2 regions of the Micromonospora sp. NPDC049523 genome follow, and region 2 is predicted to be linked to the other one. Evidence: riboswitches for the same ligand, from Rfam matches in the RefSeq annotation. Region 2 holds a riboswitch; the other holds the start of a gene.
The links. A riboswitch is a leader RNA that binds a small molecule or an ion and turns the genes downstream of it on or off. The one in region 2 is predicted to bind thiamine pyrophosphate.
Positions count from the first base shown of each region.

Region 1: another riboswitch for thiamine pyrophosphate. It lies ahead of AB0J90_RS03015 (ECF transporter S component); the one in region 2 lies ahead of thiE (thiamine phosphate synthase).

Region 1 covers NZ_JBFAPP010000002.1:103,126-113,354, reverse strand. The annotation lists gene AB0J90_RS03040 (TetR family transcriptional regulator C-terminal domain-containing protein) at 1-58, opposite strand, end outside; gene AB0J90_RS03035 (GNAT family protein) at 140-670, shown strand; gene AB0J90_RS03030 (VOC family protein) at 689-1,189, opposite strand; gene AB0J90_RS03025 (TIGR03943 family protein) at 1,302-2,051, opposite strand; gene AB0J90_RS03020 (permease) at 2,051-3,007, opposite strand; TPP riboswitch at 3,327-3,433, shown strand; gene AB0J90_RS03015 (ECF transporter S component) at 3,512-4,084, shown strand; gene AB0J90_RS03010 (ABC transporter ATP-binding protein) at 4,231-5,700, shown strand; gene AB0J90_RS03005 (energy-coupling factor transporter transmembrane component T) at 5,697-6,497, shown strand; gene AB0J90_RS03000 (hypothetical protein) at 6,747-7,394, opposite strand; gene AB0J90_RS02995 (ABC transporter permease) at 7,432-8,706, opposite strand; gene AB0J90_RS02990 (ABC transporter ATP-binding protein) at 8,703-9,494, opposite strand; gene AB0J90_RS02985 (efflux RND transporter periplasmic adaptor subunit) at 9,491-10,229, opposite strand, start outside.
Region 2 covers NZ_JBFAPP010000014.1:133,918-144,146, reverse strand. The annotation lists gene AB0J90_RS22635 (ThuA domain-containing protein) at 1-2,023, opposite strand, end outside; TPP riboswitch at 2,353-2,465, shown strand; gene thiE (thiamine phosphate synthase) at 2,458-3,102, shown strand; gene thiO (glycine oxidase ThiO) at 3,168-4,268, shown strand; gene thiS (sulfur carrier protein ThiS) at 4,289-4,489, shown strand; gene AB0J90_RS22615 (thiazole synthase) at 4,510-5,307, shown strand; gene AB0J90_RS22610 (thiamine phosphate synthase) at 5,427-6,035, shown strand; gene thiD (bifunctional hydroxymethylpyrimidine kinase/phosphomethylpyrimidine kinase) at 6,032-6,823, shown strand; gene thiC (phosphomethylpyrimidine synthase ThiC) at 6,841-8,433, shown strand; gene AB0J90_RS22595 (hypothetical protein) at 8,736-10,229, opposite strand, start outside.

The DNA of each region.
Region 1 (10,229 bases), on a different contig from region 2:
TCCAGACCGCGTCGGAGACGTCCCGCCGCCTCGCGTCATGGTCACCCTTCGCGGGCATCGCGTACTCCTCACCGCCGTGGCCGACGCTATAGTACGTAACAAACGTTTGGTACGTACATCCTGAGTCTGGAGCCCCCGCATGCTCAGTCACCCCCTCGCCCCCGGCGCGGACCTCCGGCCGCTCGAACCCTGGCAGGCGGCCGAGTTCGCCGGGTACGTCGAACGGCACCGGGCGCACCTGGCCCCGTGGCTGCCCTGGGCGGTGACCATCACCGACACCGACTCGGCCCGGCAGTTCCTCCAGCGCTACGCCGACTCCCAGGCTGCCGACGGGGGCCGGATATTCGGCATCTGGCTCGACGGCGTACTCGTCGGCGGGGTGCTGTTCCGGGTCTTCGACAGCCGGGTCGGCACCTGCGAGATCGGGGTCTGGCTCGCCCCGCGGGCGCAGGGGCGTGGGCTGGTCACCCTGGCCGCCCGGCAGCTGATCGACTGGGCGCTCGGCGTACGCGGTCTGACCAGGGTGGAATGGCGTACGGTGCCCGACAACAACCGCAGCATCGCGACCGCCCGACGGCTGGGCATGACCCGCGAAGGTGTGCTCCGTCAGGCGTTCCCGCACAACGGCGTACGCCACGACATCGAGATCTGGGCCCTGACGGCGGCGTAGGCCGATCGTGGTCCCCGGTCAGCTCGGGCCGGCGAATCCGCCCCTGGGCTCGATCAGTTCGAGGTTGGTCCCGTCCGGATCGTCGAAGTACGCGACCCGGGTGCCGACCGCGTCCGGCGGGGTCACCTCGTCGGCGGCAAAGGTGTAGGGCTCGCCGAGGAAGTCGTAGCCGGCGTCGCGCATCCGGGTGTAGACCGATTGGAGATCGTCCACCTGGAAGCAGAGGTGCATCGACCCCGGCCGGTTGGCGGCGGACTGCCCGGGAGCACCGACCGGGTCCTCGAACTCGATCAGGTCGATGCCGAGATTGCTCAGGTGGAAGGTGGCGTAACGCAGCTTCGACACGGGCAGCCCCTGCGATCGCGCGAAGCCCTGACCCTTCATGCTCTCGTTGTCGACCGCCGGCTCCACCCCGGTCAACGCCCGGTAGAAGGCGACCGAGCGATCAAGGTCGGAGACGGAGATTCCGACGTGTGCGGCCGTGTCGAGGCCGAACGATTCCTCCGGAGTGCCTGCCATGCTGTCCCCTTCCACGGTCCCGGTCGCGCCTGCGCGCACCGATCCCATGGCAGTGCCCACTGGCCGGGGAACTAACCGTCGAGCGGGGCAACTCACCCCGACCGGCCTCGCTTCACTCGTACGGTTGCTTCGGTGGTTCGACCTGGCGCCACGACTCCACCTCGAGGTACGGGATCTCCTCGTCGTTGACCGGGTCCTTGGCGATCCGGTCGGAGTAGCGGCCGACCACGTCGACCCAGGTGTCCGGGGCCAGGCCGGTCGGCGGGTCACCGGCCAGGCCGAGCTTGATCGGCCGACCGTCGGCCGCACAGCAGGACAGGATCATGCGGGCCAGGATCGGTTCGCCGTCGGCACCGGTGGCGACGAACCCGGTGAGCTGCACCCGCCGGTCACCGAGCGAGACGCCCTTGTCGAAGATGGCCCGGGAGGCGTAGTCGAGCACGCCGATCCGGACCGGGTCACCCTCGGGCAGCGGTGGGTAGTCGGACAGCGGCTGGCTACCGAGCGCGGTCCCGGCCTGGCCGGCCGCGTACGAGCCCAGCGCCGGTGGGGCGACCAGCAGCAGGCCGAGCACGGGCAGGATGAGCAGCCAACCGACCCGCGGCTCGTGGTGGCCCTTGCCCCCGTGCCCGTGGTCGTGCCCGTGGTCGTCCGCCACCGCCTCGCCGCCGGCCGTACGCCGGGCCGGGCGCAGGTCGTGCACCAGGGTCATCACCGCCACGGCGATCAGCAGGATCGCGGACCCGATCAGGAAGGGTTGCAAACCCTCCTTGACGTAACGCAGGTACATGTCGCCGAGACTGGCCTTGAGCACCGCCCCGCCGAGCAGCAGCAACACGACCGCCTGTGCCTGTCGGTTCATCAGAGCACCACCGCTCCCACTCCCACCGCCACCAGTACGGCGACCGCGAACGTCGCCGGGGCGAACCGGAACGCGAACCGTCGCCCGAAGACACCGGCCTGCATCGAGATCAGCTTGAGGTCGACCATCGGCCCGACGACCAGGAACGTCAGCCGGGCGGTGAGCGAGAACTGGGACAGCGACGCGGCGACGAACGCGTCCGCCTCCGAGCAGATCGACAGCAGCACCGCGAGGACCGCCAGCGCCAGCACCGACAGGATCGGATTGTCGGCGAGGGTCTGCAACCAGCGTTCCGGGACCAGCACGTTGATACAGGCCGCAGCCATCGCGCCGAGCACCAGGAAGCCGCCCGCGTGCACCACGTCGTGCCGTACGGCCGAGAAGAACGCCCGCCCCTTCGACAGTCCGTCCAGGTCGGGGCGGTGCGGCAGCCGGATCCAGTCGGCCCGGCCCAGGCGCAGCCAGAGCCAGCCCATCAGCATCGCGACGATCAGGCTGGCGACTCCCCGACCGACCACCATCTCCGGGTTCTGCGGGAAGGCGACCGCGGTGGCGGTGAGCACTATCGGGTTGATCGCCGGTGCGGCGAGCAGGAACGCCAGCGCGGCGGCCGGGGTGACGCCCCGACGGATCAGCGACCCGGCGATCGGCACCGCGCCGCACTCGCAACCGGGCAGGATCACTCCCGCGCAGCTCGCCACCGGTACGGCCAGCGCCGGATGTTTCGGCAACGCCTTCGCCCAGAAGGAGCGGGGCACGAAAACCGCGATCACCGCGCTGAGTACGACACCGAAGACGAGGAACGGCACCGCCTGCACCATCACCGAGACGAAAACCGTGGTCCAGGTCTGCAGCCGGGGGCCGGAGATCGCGTCGGCGATCGGGCCACGGAAGACGACCAGCAGGACGAGCAGCCCGGCGAGCACCTCCACCGACCCGATCCGGTCGCCGAACAGCCGTTGACGAGGTGCCGGGTCGCCGGCTGTGGGCGTACCGCCGGGGGTGGTGTGGCCACGGTCGGGACCGGTGGTCAGACCCGGCGCCGTGCCGTCGACGCCACCGGTCGCGGGCGGGATCGTCCAGTCGATCTCGTCGCCGGGCCCGGCGCGGCGCTGCGTCGCGCGGTCGGAGGCGGTCACGGCGTCTCTGCTCTCCTCGCTCGGCCGGGTCCGGGGGCAGCTCACCCTAACCCGAGTCGCGGTGTCCACCACCACACCCGATCGATACGCCACTGTGCCGTGCCGCCGGTCGGTGCTAGCGTCGCCGAAACAACTTCACATCCGACAGGGGAGCGCACAGCGCTGAGAGTGCGGGATGACATCCGCAGACCCTCGAACCTGATCTGGGTAATGCCAGCGCAGGGAGTTCGGTCATGCTCCGGCCGCGCCGGAGTCCGGCACCACGCCGGGCCGAGGCGTGCGACTTCTCCTGGTTCATTTCGAGAACTGGGAGCCAACACCATGAACAACCGCTGGCGGACACTCGACATCGTCATCGCCTCGACCCTCGGGGTGGCGTTCGGCGTCATCTTCTGGGCCTGGGGCCTGCTCTGGAACGGTCCGGCCGACGCCATTCCGCTGCCCGGTCGCGCCGTCATCTACGGCGTGTGGCTGGTGCCGGCCGTCCTGGGCGCGCTGGTGATCCGCAAGCCGGGCGCGGCCCTCTACACGCTGACCCTGGCCGCCCTGGTCTCGGTGGCCCTGGGCACCAGTTGGGGCTGGACGCTCGTGGTGCAGGGGCCGATCGAGGCGGCCGCCGCGGAGCTGGCCTTCGCCGCTTTCGCGTACCGGGTCTACCGGCTGCCGGTGAGCCTGCTGGCCGCCGCGCTGGCCGGCCTCGCCGCCGCCATCTACGACATCTACGTCTGGTACCCCGGCACCGCCTGGGACAGCTTCCGCCTCCCCTACCTCGCCCTGACCACCGCAAGCTCCCTGGTGGTGGCCGGCCTAGGCAGCATCGCCCTAACCCAAGCCCTAGCCAACACCGGCGTCCTGGACCGCTTCCCCGCCGGCCGCACCCGCCCCACGATCTAACCCCCCTCCCTCCCCCCTCCTCCCTCCTCCCTCCTTCCCCCCGGACACATGGTGTTGATCATGAAGTTAGCGACGATTTGATCTTGTTCTGGGGGCGTCAACTTCATGATCAACGACTTGGGGAGGGGGTGAGCGCGGTGGGTGGGGTGGGTGGGGTGGTGGTCAGGGGGTTTGGGTGGCGGCATGCGGGGCGGAAGGGGTGGGCGGTTCGGGGGGTTGATCTGCGGATTTCGCGCGGGGAGCGGGTGTTGTTGCTGGGGGGTTCGGGGGCGGGTAAGAGCACGTTGTTGGCGGCGCTCGCGGGGCTGCTCGCCGAGGACTCCGGTGAACAGGCGGGGCTGATCGAGGTCGACGGGGTCGATCCGCGTACGGCACGGGACCGGGTCGGCATCCTGTTCCAGGACCCGGAGAGCCAACTCGTGATGGCACGGGCCGGCGACGACGTGGCGTTCGGGCTGGAGAACCGGGGCGTGGCGGCCGGCGAGATCTGGCCCCGGGTCGACGAGGCGATGCACCGGGTCGGTTTCCCCTACGGACGTGACCGGTCCACCGCCGCCCTCAGTGGCGGCGAACAGCAACGACTCGCCCTGGCCGGCGTACTGGCGCTCCGGCCCCGGCTGCTCCTGCTCGACGAACCCACCGCCAACCTCGACCCGGCCGGCGCCGCCCTGGTCCGGGACGCGATCGCCGCCGCGGTGGACCGCGACACCACCCTGATCCTGGTCGAACACCGGGTCGCGGAGGCACTTCCCCTGGTCGACCGCGTGGTGGTCCTGGAGCCTGGCGGCGGCATCCGCGCCGACGGCAGCCCGGACGAGGTCTTCGCCGCGCACGGCGACGCCCTCGCCGACGCCGGGGTCTGGGTACCCGGCCGGTCGGTGCGCGCCCGACCGGCAACCACCGCCGCCGGCGAACTGCTGCTCACCGCCGACCGGCTCGGCCTGCCACCCCGGCTGGCCCCGACCGATCTGACCGTACGGGGCGGCGAGGCGGTTGCCGTACTCGGGCGAAACGGGGTCGGCAAGACCACCCTGGCGCTGCAACTCGGCGGGCTGATGAAACCCGGCACCGGGCGACTCGACGCCACCCCCGCCCTGGCCGGAGCCGACGCCGGTACGCCACCACACCGCTGGCGGGCCAACACGCTGGTACGCCGGATCGGCTCGGTCTTCCAGGACCCCGAGCACCAGTTCCTCGCCGGTACGGTCTTCGACGAACTGGCCCTCGGGCCACGCCGGACCGGCCAACCAGAACCCGTCGTACGCTCCACGGTGGACGATCTGCTCACCCGGCTGCGGCTGGACCGGCTCGCCGGGGCGAACCCGTACACCCTCTCCGGTGGCGAGGCGCGGCGGCTGAGCGTGGCGACCGCCCTGGCCACCGCGCCCCGGCTGCTCGTACTCGACGAGCCCACCTTCGGCCAGGACCGGCGTACCTGGATCGAGCTGGTCGACCTGCTCGCCGACCTGCGCGACGCCGGCCACGGCATCGTCACCGTCACCCACGACGCCGACTTCGTCACCGCGATCGCCGACCGGACCGTGACCCTGCCCGGCCGAGACGACCCCGCCACCGACCCGACAACCGACCGCCTGAACCGGGGAGTTGGCGCGTGATCAGCACTGGGCCGGTGGGGGCGGCAACGGCGCCGCTGGCGCGGCGCAATCCGGTGGCGAAGCTCGCCGCGGCGCTGGTCTTCTCGTTCACCCTGGTCGCGACGATCGACCCGGTCGCGCCCGCCGTCGCCATCGCCATCGAACTGGCCGTGCTGCCGCTGTTCGGCCTCGGCTACCGCACCCTGGCCCGGCGGGCCTGGCCACTGCTGATCGGCTCGCTGGGCATCGTGCTCACCATGGTGCTGTTCGCCGCCGACCGGAGCGGAACGGTGCTGCTCGACGCCGGCCCGATCACGGTCACCACCGGCGTGCTCACCACCGCGCTGGGCCTGGTCCTGCGGGTGCTCGCGGTGGCACTGCCCGGCGTACTGGTCTTCGCCACCACCGACCCGACCGACCTGGCCGACGCGCTGATCCAGAACGCCAGGGTGTCACCCCGATTCGCGCTCGGCGCGCTGGCCGCGTTCCGGATGCTGCCGCTGCTCGCCACCGAATGGCAACTGCTGGGCATGGCGCGGCGGGCCCGAGGCGTGGACGCCGGACGTAACCCGATCGCCCGGCTGCGACTGTTCGGCGCCACCGCGTTCGCCCTGCTCGTCGGGGCGATCCGTCGGGGCACCCGGCTCGCCACCGCGATGGACGCCCGCGGCTTCGACGGCGGCACCCCGCGTACGGTCGCCCGGCGGCAGCGGTTCACCGTCGCCGACACCGCGCTGGTGGCCGGTGCCGCCGTACTGGCCGGGGCGGCGCTGACGGTCAGCGTCCTGCTCGGTACGTTCCAACCTCTGCTCGGCTGATCATCACCGGCATGGCACTCGCCGGCTTGCCGGCAGCGCTCGTCACCGGCATCCCAATCCCGCACGCAGGCCGACGCGAGCACGGGGCAGGAGACGGAGGGCGGCGCGAACACGGGGCACGAGACGGAGGGCGGCGCGAACACGGGGCACGAGACGGAGGGCAGCGCGAACACGGGGCACGAGACGGAGGCGGCGCGAACACGGGGCAGGACACGGAGGGCGGTGTGGGGACAGGTGACGGCGCCGGGCTTACTTCGACTGGGCGGTGACCTTCGTGGCGGTGACCGTGCCGGCGGAGTTGGGTCCGTCGACGGTGACGGTGTCACCGGCCTTGAGGTCCTTGAGTGAACCGGTCTTGGCGACCGCTACCGCAGTGTCGGCGCCGGTCCGGACGGTGATCACGGTGCCGTCGTCGGTCTGCACGTACACGGTGGTGCCGTCGACCAGCTTCACCGTGCCGGTGGTGGTCTGTGCCGTACCGCTGTCGGCGCCGGGCGCGCTGCCGCCGGTAGTGCCGTCCGGTCGGCCGGCGCCGCCGGGGAAGCCGGCGAAACCGCCCGCGCCGCGCTGGGTGCCCCGGCCGGTCGCGGCCGCCGGACCGGAGCCGGGCGGATCGCCGTACGACTTCTGCACCTGCACCCCGCCGAGGAAACCGCCGATCAGCAGCACCGCCGCCCCGAGGTAGAGCGTTGCCCGGTTCCACCAGCGACGCCCCGCCACGGCGGCCAGTTCGGCGGCGAGGTCACCGTCGTCGTCCGGGCCCGCCCCGGCCTGCGGGGTGAACGTGTCGGCGACCACGAGGGGCGGGCCGACGACGGTCGGGGCGTCCGCCGCGTCGTCCCGATGGACTCCGGGTGCACCCGGCGAACGGCGACCCCACCGCACTGCTCTGCTCATCGCTGCTTCCCCGGAATCGCTGGTAGTCACTCGTGGCTCACTCGTAACGGAGGGCGTCGATCGGCCGCAGACCCGCGGCCCGGCTGGCTGGAACGCTGCCGAAGAAGAGTCCGATCGCGACCGAGACACCCAACGCCAGGGCGATCGAGCTCGGCACCACCACCGGTTTCACGCCGACGATGGTGAAATGACTGCCGGCCAGCGCCGCCAGCACCCCGAGTCCCCCGCCGACCAGGCTGAGCATGGTCGCCTCGGCCAGGAACTGGGTGAGGATCACCCGGCGGGGCGCACCGAGCGCCTTGCGGATGCCGATCTCGCGGGTCCGTTCGGTCACCGTGACCAGCATGATGTTGGTGATGCCGATCCCGCCGACGAGCAGGCTGATCCCGGCCACCGCACCGAGCAGTACGGTGAACGTGTCCGCGGTCTCGGTCTGGGTCTGGAGCAACTGGGCCGCGTTCTGGATCCGGTACGGCGTACCCTGCGCCCGTCCGGCGGCGGCGCCACCGCGGGCAGCCGCCCCTGCGGCAACCGGGCCACCCGCAACCGCTCCACCGGCGGCTGGTGCGACCTTGAGCCGCTGGTCGAGAATGGTGGCGATCTGCGCCTGGGCGTCGTCCACCCGGTCCGGTCCGGTCGCCTCGACGAGCACCGAGTTGACCGCGCCGTACCCGGTCAGGGTCTGCTGCACCGCGGTCAGCGGCGCGATCGCCACGTCGTTGGCGTCCTGGAAACCGGTCGCCGACCCCTTCTCCGCGAGTACGCCCACCACCGTGTAGAGCGCACCGCCGACGGTCACCTGCGCGCCGAGTGGGTCCGTACCGGGGAACAACTCGGCGGCCACGGTCTGCCCGATCAGCACCACCCGGCGGCCCTGGGTGAGATCCGAGTCGCCGAACGCGGCACCGGTCGCGACCGAGGTGTTCGACGCACCGAGGTAACTCGGGTACGTGCCGACGAACTGCGACACCTGATGGTCGGCGCCCTGGTACGTGATGGTCGCCGAGGCGCTCACCACCGGGGAGACCGACCGCACGTCCGGTGCCAGCACCGGGTCCTTCAGCGCCAGCGCCGTCGGTACGGTGATCGCGTCGCTGCTGCTGCCGCCCCGCGCGGTGCTCTGCACGGTGAGGGTGTTGCTGCCCAGCGCCGCGATCCGGTCGGTGATCTGCTTCGCCGAGCCGTTGCCGACCGCGACGAGCAGGATCACCGCGCCGACCCCGATCAGTACGCCGAGCATGGTCAGCGCCGAGCGGAGCTTGTTCACGGTGATCCCGCGTACGGCGAACCGCAGGATCTCGAAGAAGCTCATCCGATCCGCTCCAGCCGTACGGTCGGCCGGTCGGCCCCGCCGTCGCCGACGGAACCCGGGCCGCCGCCCTTACCCCTGCCGTCGCCCGGACCGTCCTGGCGCTGGTCGCTGGCGATCTCCCCGTCGAAGAGCCGGACCAGGCGTTTGGCCCGGTCACCCACTTCCGGCTCGTGCGTGATCATCACGATGGTGCGTCCGGCCGCGTTCAGCCGGTCGAAGATGGCCAGTACGTCCGCGGTCGACCGGCTGTCCAGATTGCCGGTCGGCTCGTCGGCCAGGATCAGCGCCGGTTCGGTGACCAGTGCCCGGGCCACCGCGACCCGTTGCTGCTGACCGCCGGAGAGCTGGTTCGGCTCGTGCCCGGCCCGGTCCGCCAGCCCCACCAGGTCCAGCGCGGCCAGCGCCCGCCGACGCCGTTCGTTCGCCTTGACCCCGGCGTACGCCAGCGGCAGTTCCACGTTGGCGACCGCGCTGGTCCGGGCGATCAGGTTGAACGCCTGGAAGACGAAACCGATCCGCCGGTTGCGGACCAGGGCGAGTTGGCGATCGTCGAGCCGGCTCACGTCCACCCCGTCGAGCAGGTACTGCCCGGTGGTGGGCACGTCCAGGCAGCCGAGGATGTTCATCAGCGTCGACTTGCCCGAACCCGACGAGCCCATGATGGCCAGGTAGTCACCCGCACCGACGACGAGCGACACCCCGCGCAGCGCGTGCACGGTCGCCTCGCCCTCGCCGTACCGCTTGGTCAGCCGGCGGACGTCGAGCACCGCGCGCTCCGGCGCGGTCATCGCCCGCCTCCCGCGGCGCCGGCACCGCGCGGGAAGCCGCCACCGCCGGTGAAGCCGCCACCGCCGGTGAGCCCGCCGCCCGGCCGGCCGCCACCGGTCGTCCCGGTACCGGTCGTGCTGGTACGGAGCACGACCAGCTCACCGACCTGCAACCCGGACGTGACCTGTACGGTCTGGTCGCCGGTCAGCCCGACCTCGACCGGGCGGGTCACCGGCTGCCCGTTCTCCAGCACGGTGACGGTGTGCCGGTTGCCGACGGTGGTGAGCGCCGCCGAGTTGACGTAGATGGTGTCCTCCACCTGGCCGACCGTCACCGACGCCTGCACGGTCTGGCCGGGGCGGGCGCCGGGCGGTAGCTGGTCCACCCCGAACACCACGCCGTAGGTGACCACGTTGTTGCTGGTGCTGGCGTTCGGGTCGATCGAGGACAGCTTGCCGGTCGCGGTCGCACCGGCGAGCGCGTTCCAGGTGATCGTGGCCGGCTGGCCGACCTTGAGTTTGGTCGCGTCGGCCTCGGCGACCGAGGCGGACACCTCCAGTTTGCCCAGGTCGGCGAGCTGGACGAAACCGGTGGTCGAGCTGCCTGACGCCGAAGCACCTCCGGAAGACCCACCGCCGGAAGACCCATTGCCGGACGACGATCCTCCCGACGAGGACCCCGACCCGCTCGACCCGGAACCGGACGAACTGGAACCGGAACCGCCGGTGGAGCTGCCGACGCTGCCGTTGACGGCC
Region 2 (10,229 bases):
AGTCCATCGGCCGCAGCATGCTCATGCCGGTCAGCAGCTGGTTGATGTCGACCAGCGACTTGCCGTCGGCACTGACCTGCATGGTGTACATCTTGTTCTGGTTCCACTCGCCGAGCAGCGCCTTGCCGTCGTAGTAGGCCGGCCACTTGCGCTCGGAGTCGAGGTTCTCGTCGTACCGGTAGACCGGGCCGCCCATCGGGGCGCCGCCGCCGCCGATCTCCGGGAACAGCGGGTTGCCGCTGTAGTCGAAGTCGACCGTGGCCGAGATGGCCGGCGGCAGGTTGGTCAGGCCGGTGTTGTTCGGCGAGTTGTTGACCGGCGCCGCGCAGTCGAACTTCGGCCCACTCGGTCCCGACGGGAACGGGTAGTCGTTGTACGCGTAGTTCGCGCCGTGGCAGTACGGCCAGCCGTAGTTGCCCGGTCCGACGATGTTCCACTCGACCGTGCCCTCGGGGCCACGGTTCGGGTTCGCCGCTCCGGCGTCCGGGCCGTAGTCGCCGACGTACAGGGTGTCGGTCTGCGGGTCGATGCCGATCCGGAACGGGTTCCGGAAGCCCATCGCGTAGATCTCGGGCTTGGTCAGCGCGGTGCCGGGTGCGAACAGGTTGCCGGCCGGCACGGTGTAGGTGCCGTCGTCCTCGGGGTGGATCCGGAGCACCTTGCCGCGCAGGTCGTTGGTGTTACCCGACGAACGCTGCGCGTCGAAGTCCTGCCGGCCCGGCCGCTCGTCGATCGGGGTGAAGGAGTCCGACTCGAACGGGTTGGTGTTGTCACCGAGGGCCAGGTACAGGTTGCCCTGGCTGTCGAAGGTGATGCTTCCGCCCGCGTGGCAGCAGGTGTTGCGCTGCGTCGGGACCTGGAGCACGACCTTCTCGGTGGCGGCGTTGACGGTGTCGCCCTCGACCGTGAACCGGGAGAGGTAGTTACGGGCCGCGCCACCGGCGGGTGCGTAGTACACGTACACCCAGTTGTTGGTGGCGAAGTCCGGGTCGAGCTGGATGCCGAGCAGGCCGTCCTCGTTGCCGGTGAAGACCGGCAGCGTGACCGCGGTCACCGTGGTGCCGGTGTCCGGCTTGATGATCTGGATCCGGCCGTCGCGCTCGACGTAGAAGACCCGACCGTCCGGAGCGATGTCCAGCTCCATCGGGTTGTTCGTGTTGCTGTCCAGCGACACCTTCTCGAAGCTGCTGGTCTTGGTCGCGTTGCAGTCGGCCTCGACCACACCGGCGGCGGTCTCGATGCCGCCGAGCAGGTGGGTGAGGAACTCCGGTTCCGCGTACGACTCGTTGGTGTGCCCACCGCCGGTGTACCAGGAACGGCCACCGTCGTACTCCTGGCACCACGCGGTCGGGTGGTCGGCGCCCATCGCGCCGGTGCCCGGCGTGTAGGTGCGCTCGTCCAGGCTGGCCAGCACGTGTACGTTCGCGCGCGGGTTGGTCCGGAAGTTGTACCACTCGTCGAAGCGGGACCACTGGGCCGGCAGGCCGGCGGTGGACGGGTGCCCCGGGTCCTCGACCTTGACCGTGGCCTGCTGGTTCGCCGGGTGCGCGTTGAAGTACGCGCCGACCAGGCTGCCGTACCACGGCCAGTTGTACTCGGTGTCCGAGGCGGCGTGGATACCGACGTACCCGCCACCGGCCTCGATGTAGCGCTCGAACGCCGCCTGCTGGGTGTCGTCGAGCACGTCACCGGTGGTGGAGAGCCAGATCACCGCCTTGTACTGGGCGAGGTTGGCGTCGGTGAACGCGGCACCGTCCTCGGTCGCGGTGACGGAGAACCCGTTCGCCGTGCCGAGCTGCTGGATCGCGGCGATGCCGGAGGGGATGGAGCCGTGCCGGAACCCGGCGGTCTTCGAGAAGACCAGGACGGAGTACGGGTCCGCCGCGGCTGCGGCAGGTGCCGCCTGTGCGGCGCTCGGGGCTGCTACGAGTGCGGCCGCCGTCGAGGTGACGGCGACCGCGAGACTCAGCAGCGCATGGCTGAGGGCGCCGCGCAGCGCGCGGCGCGGGCGAGGTCTTGACACGAAGGATCTCCTTCGTCCGATGAGGACAACGGGGGATCCCCGGCCGGCTCGCCGAAGACCGGTTCGGGGGTGGTGGGTTTCGGCTGCGTGGCCCGCCGTGGCCGTGCAGTCGAAATTTGTCTTGTCGCTGAACAAATTAATGCTGGTCAGCGTTGGGCGGGCAATACAGCAACAAGCCAAATCGGGTAACGGTTGGGTAACCGAGGTGGATCTTCCGGATAGGACAGACAAAACCCTTGGGTGTTCGGGGTCACCTCCACCGCTCGCGGCGGGCCGCTGTGACGTGCGACCCCCTTGGCGGATCGGGTTCGTCGTCGTAGTGTGGTCGACAAGTAACCCACGGGAGTCCGGTGTACCGGGCTGAGAGGGGGGCTGACACAGCCCCCGACCGTCGAACCTGATCCGGGTAATGCCGGCGCAGGGAGGAGTTTGCCGTGCCCGTACTGGGACGTTTGCATCTCGTCACCGACACCCGTACCGGGCGTGATCCCGTCGCCACGGTACGTGCGGCGCTGGCCGTTGCCGGGCCACAACTCGTGGTCCAGGTACGCGTCGAGGACGACGCCACCGACCGCGACGCGTACGACCTGGCCCGGCGCGTGGTCGACCTCTGTACGCCGTTCGGCGCGACCTGCCTGGTCAACGACCGGCTGCACGTCGCCCTCGCCGCGTACGCCGCCGGTGGCCACGTCGGTGCGCTCGACCTGCCCGTCGACGCCGCCCGACGAGTGCTCGGGCCGAACGCGGTGCTCGGCGCCACCGCCCGCGCACCCGACCCGGCCCGCGACGCGGTGGCGGCCGGCGCCAGCTACCTCGGCGTCGGGCCCTGTTACGCCACCACCACCAAGGACGGGCTGCCGGAACCGATCGGCCCGGCCGGCATCGCGCTGGTGGCCGAGGCGGTCGACGTACCGGTCATCGCGATCGGCGGGGTGACCGCCGCGCGGGTGCCGGAACTGCTGGCCGCGGGCGCGTACGGGGTGGCCGTGGTCGGCGCCATCTGTGCCGCCGTCGACCCCGCCCGAGCCACCACCGAACTGCTCGCCGCGCTGACCCGCACCGGGGCGCCGGCATGCTAGGCGGGGGCCCGTACCCGACGGGATCCGACCACAAGGGGCCCTTCCTCACCGCCCGGCGGGCGGACGTGGCGGTGGTCGGAGCGGGGCCGATCGGGCTCGGCATCGCCTGGCTGGCCGCGCTGCGCGGGATGCGGGTGCTGCTGCACGACCCGGATCCCGGCAGCGGGGCGTCCGGTGTCGCCGCCGGCATGCTCTCCCCAGTCGCCGAGGCGTCCTTCGGCGAGCAGGCGCTGACCCGGCTGTTGCTGGACTCGGCCGCCCGCTGGCCGGACTTCGCCGCCGAGGTCGCGGCGGCGGCCGGGCTGACCGGGATCGCCGAACTCGGCTACCGCACCGAGGGCACGCTGGTGATCGGGCGCACCGCCGACGACCTGGCCGAGGCCCGCCGGCTCTGGGCGTACCAGCAGGGACTCGGACTGCCGATCACCGCACTGGACGCGACCGAGCTGCACGACCGCGAACCCTTGCTCGCACCACGGGTACGCGGCGGCGCGCACGCCCCCGACGACCACCAGGTGGATCCGCGCCGACTCGTCGCCGCCCTGCGGATCGCGGCGGTACGGGCCGGGGTGGTGTTCGTGCCGGCCACCGTGCACGACCTCGCCGAACTGGACGCCGGCACCATCGTGGTGGCCGCCGGCTGCGGAGCCGCCGGCCTGACCGGGCTGCCGATCCGGCCGGTGAAGGGGCAGATCCTCCGGCTGCGCGCACCCGGCGGCGAGCCGCCCGGCTTCCGGCACGTGATCCGGGGCTACAACGACGGCCGCTCGGTCTACCTGGTGCCCCGGCTCGACGGCGAGGTGGTGGTCGGCGCCACCGTCGAGGAACGCATCGACACCACGGTCACCGCCGGTGGCGTACTGGAACTGCTCCGGGCCGCGACCGACCTGGTGCCCGAACTCGCCGAGTACGAACTCGCCGAGGCCACCGCCGGCCACCGCCCCGGTACGCCGGACAACGCGCCGGTGATCGGCCGGCTGGCGGACCGCCCCGACGTGGTCGTGGCGACCGGGCACTACCGGCACGGCATCCTGCTCACCCCGGTGACCGCACAACTCGTCGTCGACCTGCTCACCGGCGGGGTGGCCGGTCCGGCGCTGGCACCTTTCACCCCGGACCGGTTCACCCGGACCGGGCACACCTCGGTGAGGGAGGAGATCCGGTGACCGGAGAGGGCGGGATTTCGGTGGAACTGACCGTGAACGGGACGGACCACAGTCTGCCCGGCGGGATGACCGTGGCGGAACTGGTCGCCACCGTCACCGGCCAGACCCGCGGCGTGGCCGTCGCGGTCAACGGCGAGGTCGTACCCCGGGCCGGCTGGCCGGCGGCGGTGCTGAACTCCGGCGACCGGGTCGAGGTGCTGACCGCGGCCCAGGGCGGGTGAGCGGGGTGTCCGAAGTGGACCTGGATACCCCCGCCGAGCCGGTCACCGGCCGGTTCGAGCTGGGCGGGGTGTCGTTCGCCTCACGGCTGATCCTCGGCACCGGCGGAGCCGCCAACCTGCACGTACTCGAACAGGCGATCAGGGCCAGCGGCACCGAACTGGTCACCGTCGCGCTGCGCCGGGTGGACACCGCCGCGACCATGCACGGCGGGCTGCTGGACGTACTCGAACGATGTGGCGTACGGCTGCTGCCGAACACCGCCGGCTGTTACACCGCCGCCGAGGCGGTCAAGGTCGCCCGGCTGGCCCGCGAGGCGTTCGACACCTCGTGGGTGAAGCTGGAGGTGATCGGGGACGACCGGACCCTGCTGCCGGACGCGGTCGAGCTGCTGCACGCCGCGGACCAGCTCGTCGCGGACGGGTTCACGGTGCTGCCGTACACCAGCGACGACCCGGTGCTCGCCCGCCGGCTCGCCGAGGCCGGCTGCGCGGCGGTGATGCCGGCCGGCGCCCCGATCGGCTCGGGGCTCGGCATCGGCAACCCGCACCACATCCGACTGATCCGGCAGAGCGTCGACGTCCCGGTCATCCTCGACGCCGGGATCGGCACCGCCTCCGACGCCGCACTCGCCATGGAACTCGGCTGCGACGGGGTGCTGCTGGCCAGCGCGGTGACCCGGGCCGCCGAACCGGCGCGGATGGCAACCGCGATGCGGTACGCCGTCGAGGCGGGCTGGCTCGCCGCCCGTTCCGGCCGGATCCCCCGACGGTTCCACGCGCTGGCCTCCAGTCCCGACGAGGGACGGCCGGAGCTGTGACCGGCCGGCGGCCCGAGATTTCCCCGGAGCCGCGCCGCCCGGACCGTCGTCAGCCGGCCACGCCGCGCCCTCGGACGCCGCGGCCCGGCCCGGACGACGACGGTACGGCGACGCCACGTATGCCGGGCACACCGAGCGGTCTGGTGGTGGTCACCGACCGGTGGCAGACCCACCGGCCACTGCCCGAGGTGATCCGTGCGGCGGTGGACGGTGGTGCCCGCTGGGTGCTGCTTCGGGAGAAGGACCTGCCCCGGGACCAGCGCCTGGCGCTCGCCGAGAGCCTGCGGGAGATCCTCGCGCCGGTCGGCGGAACGCTGCTGGTGGCCGGCCCCGACCCGCTCGGCGGCACCGCCGTGCACCTGCCTGCGGCCGGACCGTACCCGCCGCCCGAATTGCCGCTGGTCGGCCGGTCCTGCCATGACCCGGCCGAGTTGGCGCGACTGTCGACGGAGGACTACGTGACCCTTTCCCCGATCTTCCCGAGCCCGTCCAAGCCCGGGTACGGGCCGCCACTGCACCCGGTCGGCCTGGCGCGGCTGGTCCGGCGTACCCCGGTCCCGGTGCTCGCGCTCGGCGGCGTCACCGGGCCCGACCAGGTCGCCGCCTGCCTCGCCGCCGGTGCGGCCGGGGTGGCGGTGATGGGAGCGGTGATGCGCGCCGACGACCCGGCCGAACTCGTCGCCCGGCTGATCGCCCCGGCGCCCGTCGTGCGGGGGAGCGGACGATGACACCCCCGGTGGCGCTGACCATCGCCGGCTCCGACTCCGGCGCGGGCGCCGGCATCCAGGCCGACCTGAAGGTGTTCGCGGCCCTCGGTGTCTACGGCACCTCCGTGATCACCGCGCTTACCGCGCAGAACACCCACGAGGTACGCGCCGTCCTGCCGACCCCTGCGGACCTGGTCACCGAACAACTCGACGCGGTCCTGTCGGACCTGCCGGTGCTCGCGGTGAAGACCGGGATGCTCGGCACCGAGGAAGTGGCGGACGCGGTGGCGGCACAGGCCCGCGCCGGGCTGCTGCCGCACCTGGTGGTCGATCCGGTGCTCGTCTCGACCAGCGGACACCGGCTCGGCGTGGTCGCCGCGGTGACCCGGCTGCTGCCGTACGCGCTGGTCGCGACGCCGAACCGGGAGGAGGCCGCGGCGATCGTCGGACGCCCGGTGACGACCACCGACGAGATGGTCCGTGCCGCCGCGCAGATCGCCGCCGACGGACCCCGCTACGTGGTGGTCACCGGCGGCGGTGACGACGACGACCGGACCGAGGCGGTGGACGTGTTCTGGACCGGCACGGAGGTGCGGCTGCTCAGCGGCCCGCGCGTGCCCACCCGGAACACGCACGGGACCGGCTGTTCCTTCTCGGCCGCCATCGCCGCGCGGATCGCGCTCGGCGACGCGGTCCCGGACGCGGTCGTCTTCGCCAAGGAGTACGTCGCCCGCGCGCTCGCCGGTGCGCGCGACTGGAAGTTGGGCACCGGCCATGGACCGCTGGACCACTTCGGTTGGTCCCGCTGACAAGCAGGAGGTTGGTTATGCAGGCTCGTCGCAAGGTGTACGTGGAGGGATCGCGGCCGGACATCCGGGTCCCGTTCGCAGAGGTGGAACTGGCCGGGGACAACCCGCCGGTCCGGTTGTACGACACCTCCGGGCCGGGCAGCGACCCGGAGGTCGGCCTGCCGGCGCTGCGTGGCCCGTGGATCGCCGAGCGCGGTGACGTTGCGCCGGTACGCGGTGCCGGCACCCCGCTCGCCGGCACCGACGGCCGGCGGCCGACCCAGCTCGCGTACGCGCGGGCCGGGATCGTCACGCCGGAGATGGAGTTCGTGGCGGTACGCGAAGGGGTGCCGAGCGAGGTCGTGCGGGACGAGATCGCCGCCGGCCGGGCGGTGCTGCCGCTCAACGTCAACCACCCCGAGGTGGAGCCGGCGATCATCGGTAAGCGCTTCCTGGTCAAGGTGAACGCCAACATCGGCACCTCGGCGGTGACCTCGTCGGTCGCCGAGGAGGTGGAGAAGCTCACCTGGGCCACCCGCTGGGGTGCGGACACGGTGATGGACCTCTCCACCGGTAAGCGGATCCACGAGACCCGCGAGGCGATCGTCCGCAACTCCCCGGTGCCGATCGGTACGGTGCCGATCTACCAGGCACTGGAGAAGGTCGGCGGCGATCCGGTGAAACTCTCCTGGGAGGTGTTCCGGGAAACCGTGATCGAGCAGGCCGAGCAGGGCGTCGACTACATGACCGTGCACGCCGGTGTGCTGATGCGTTACGTGCCGTTGGCCGTGGAGCGGGTCACCGGCATCGTCTCCCGGGGCGGCTCGATCATGGCGGCCTGGTGTCTGGCGCACCACGAGGAGAACTTCCTCTACACCAACTTCCGGGAGCTGTGCGAGATCCTGGCCCGCTACGACGTGACCTTCTCCCTGGGTGACGGGCTGCGGCCCGGGTCGATCGCGGACGCCAACGACGAGGCCCAGTTCTCCGAGCTGCGTACGCTCGGCGAGCTGACCAAGATCGCCTGGGAGTACGACGTCCAGGTGATGATCGAGGGCCCCGGTCACGTGCCGATGCACAAGATCAAGGAGAACGTCGACCTCCAGCAGGAGCTGTGCCGGGAAGCGCCGTTCTACACCCTCGGTCCACTTACGACGGACATCGCACCCGCGTACGACCACATCACCTCGGCCATCGGCGCGGCGATGATCGGCATGTTCGGCACCGCCATGCTCTGTTACGTCACCCCGAAGGAACACCTGGGGCTGCCGGACCGGGACGACGTCAAGGCGGGTGTGATCGCGTACAAGATCGCGGCACACGCGGCCGACCTGGCAAAGGGGCATGCCGGTGCACAGGACTGGGACGACGCGCTGTCCAAGGCCCGGTTCGAGTTCCGCTGGGAGGACCAGTTCAACCTGTCGCTCGACCCGGAGACGGCTCGGGCGTACCACGACGCGACCCTGCCTGCGGAGCCGGCGAAGACGGCGCATTTCTGCTCGATGTGCGGCCCGAAGTTCTGCTCCATGAAAATCACCCAGGAGCTGAAGGAGTACGCGGCTCGCGGGATGCAGGACAAGTCGACTGAGTTCGTGGAGTCGGGTGGGAAGGTTTATCTGCCGTTGGCTTGAGTTTTCTTGTTCTGCTGTTGTTGGTGGGGTTGGGCTCGTGTTGTTGGTGGGGTTGGGCTGGTGTTGTTGGTGGGGTTGGGCCCGCCGTGCCCGGCGAGGGCCGTCACGCTTGATCCCCTCGCCGGTCACGGCGGGCCCAACCCTGTTCCGTGCCCCCTCCCGCCATCAGCCGGACCGGCCGGCTGGGTGGGCGGGTGCTTTCGTTGATCATGAAGTTGGTGCGCTTAACGGGGGGGAAAATGAGCGCTAACTTCATGGTCAACGGGGTGCTGTGGGGGTGGGGTGGGTGGGGGTGGGTGGGGTTAGTCGGCGTGGTGGCGGCCGGGGGAGCGGAGGGTGCGGCGGGGGGTGTCGGGGGAGGTGGGTTCGGCGGGGGTGGGGGCTCCCAGGCCGCTGACCCAGTCGACGTACTCCTCGTCGGTGGCGGGCACTGGGCGTTCCGTACGGCCGCGGCCACGCTTTTCCGGTGGTTCCGAGGAGGTCTTGGCGGTGTCGGGGCCGGTGGTCGCGTCGGGCTCCGGGTTGGAGCCGGATGAGCGGTTACGGCGGAACAGGCCGCGACGGGGGCGTGCTGCCTTTTCCTCGGGTTTCTCGTCGGACCCCTGCTCGGTCTTTGATTCGAGCTTCTGAGCGGCCGTTGTTTCGAGCTGCTGAGCTGCCTTCGTTTCGGACTTTTGCTCGGTCGAGTGGTCGTACCCGGGGAGGGGCGGGGCGGTCGAGCGCAGGTCGGGGGCGATACCGGGGATGGTGCGATCGGGTTTCGGTTCGGTGGGTTCGGGCCGGGAAGTGGTGGGGGATGCGGTGGTGGTGCTGGTGGGATATGCGGTGCTGGTCGGTGGCATCGGTGCTGGCGTCGATCCGCTGAGGCGGAAGGGGTTCTTCCGTACCGGCTCGGGGGGCGTCGACGGGCCGTTGCCGGTGACCGGTTCGGGAGTGGTGTGGGGCTTGCCGGTGGCTATCGGTTCGGGAGTGGTGATGGGCTCGACGCTGGTGAGCGGTTCAGGGGTGGTGAAGAGCTTGCCGCTGGTGAGCGGTTCGGGGGTCGGGTAGGGCTTGCTGCTCGGGAGCGGTTCGGGGGTGGCGAAGGGCCTGCTGGTGGCTACTGGTTCGGGGGCCTTGAAGAAGGGTTCGGGCGGGGCGGCGGGTTGGCGGCTCTCCGTACGCGGGGGGTCCTGGTCGTCAGCGGCGTTGCGGCTGGCGCGACCGGTGGGTTCCGGAGCGGAAGCGGGGGTGTCCGTCCGGCTTGCGGCGGCGAACGCGTCCCAGCCGCTCTCGGTGCGCTCCTCGAACGGCTTGTGCCGGTCGACGGAGGAGGGCCAGAAGTCGGCGGTGGACATGGTCGCGAGCGTCGGATCGGCCCATTCGGGCTCCGGTCGGCGGACCGTGGACTCGGACGTCGTCCCGAACGGGTCCGACTTCGGCGACCTTGAGGGTTCGGGGGGCGATGACCGGAGCGGTTCCGGGGTCGGCGGCTTAAGCGGGTCCGGTGCCGACGAGCGTGGGGCTGGGGCCGGGATGGGCGCTGCGGGCGCGGGGCTCACCGGGCGGGTCAGGTCCGTCGTCGGCCTGTTTTCGATGCTGGACCCTGTAGTCGCCGCGAACGGGGCCGCCTGCGGAGTTGCTGCTGGCGGTGGGGTGGGCGTGAGTGGCGGTGGCGAGGAGGGAGCGGTGGTGGTCGAGGGGCGGACCGATGGTGCTGGGGGCGACGATGGGAACGGCGCGGGGGTTGCGAGTGCTGGCGAAATCGGCGACGCGGGTACGGCTGGGCCGGTGGGAATTGACGAAAGGTCGGAATC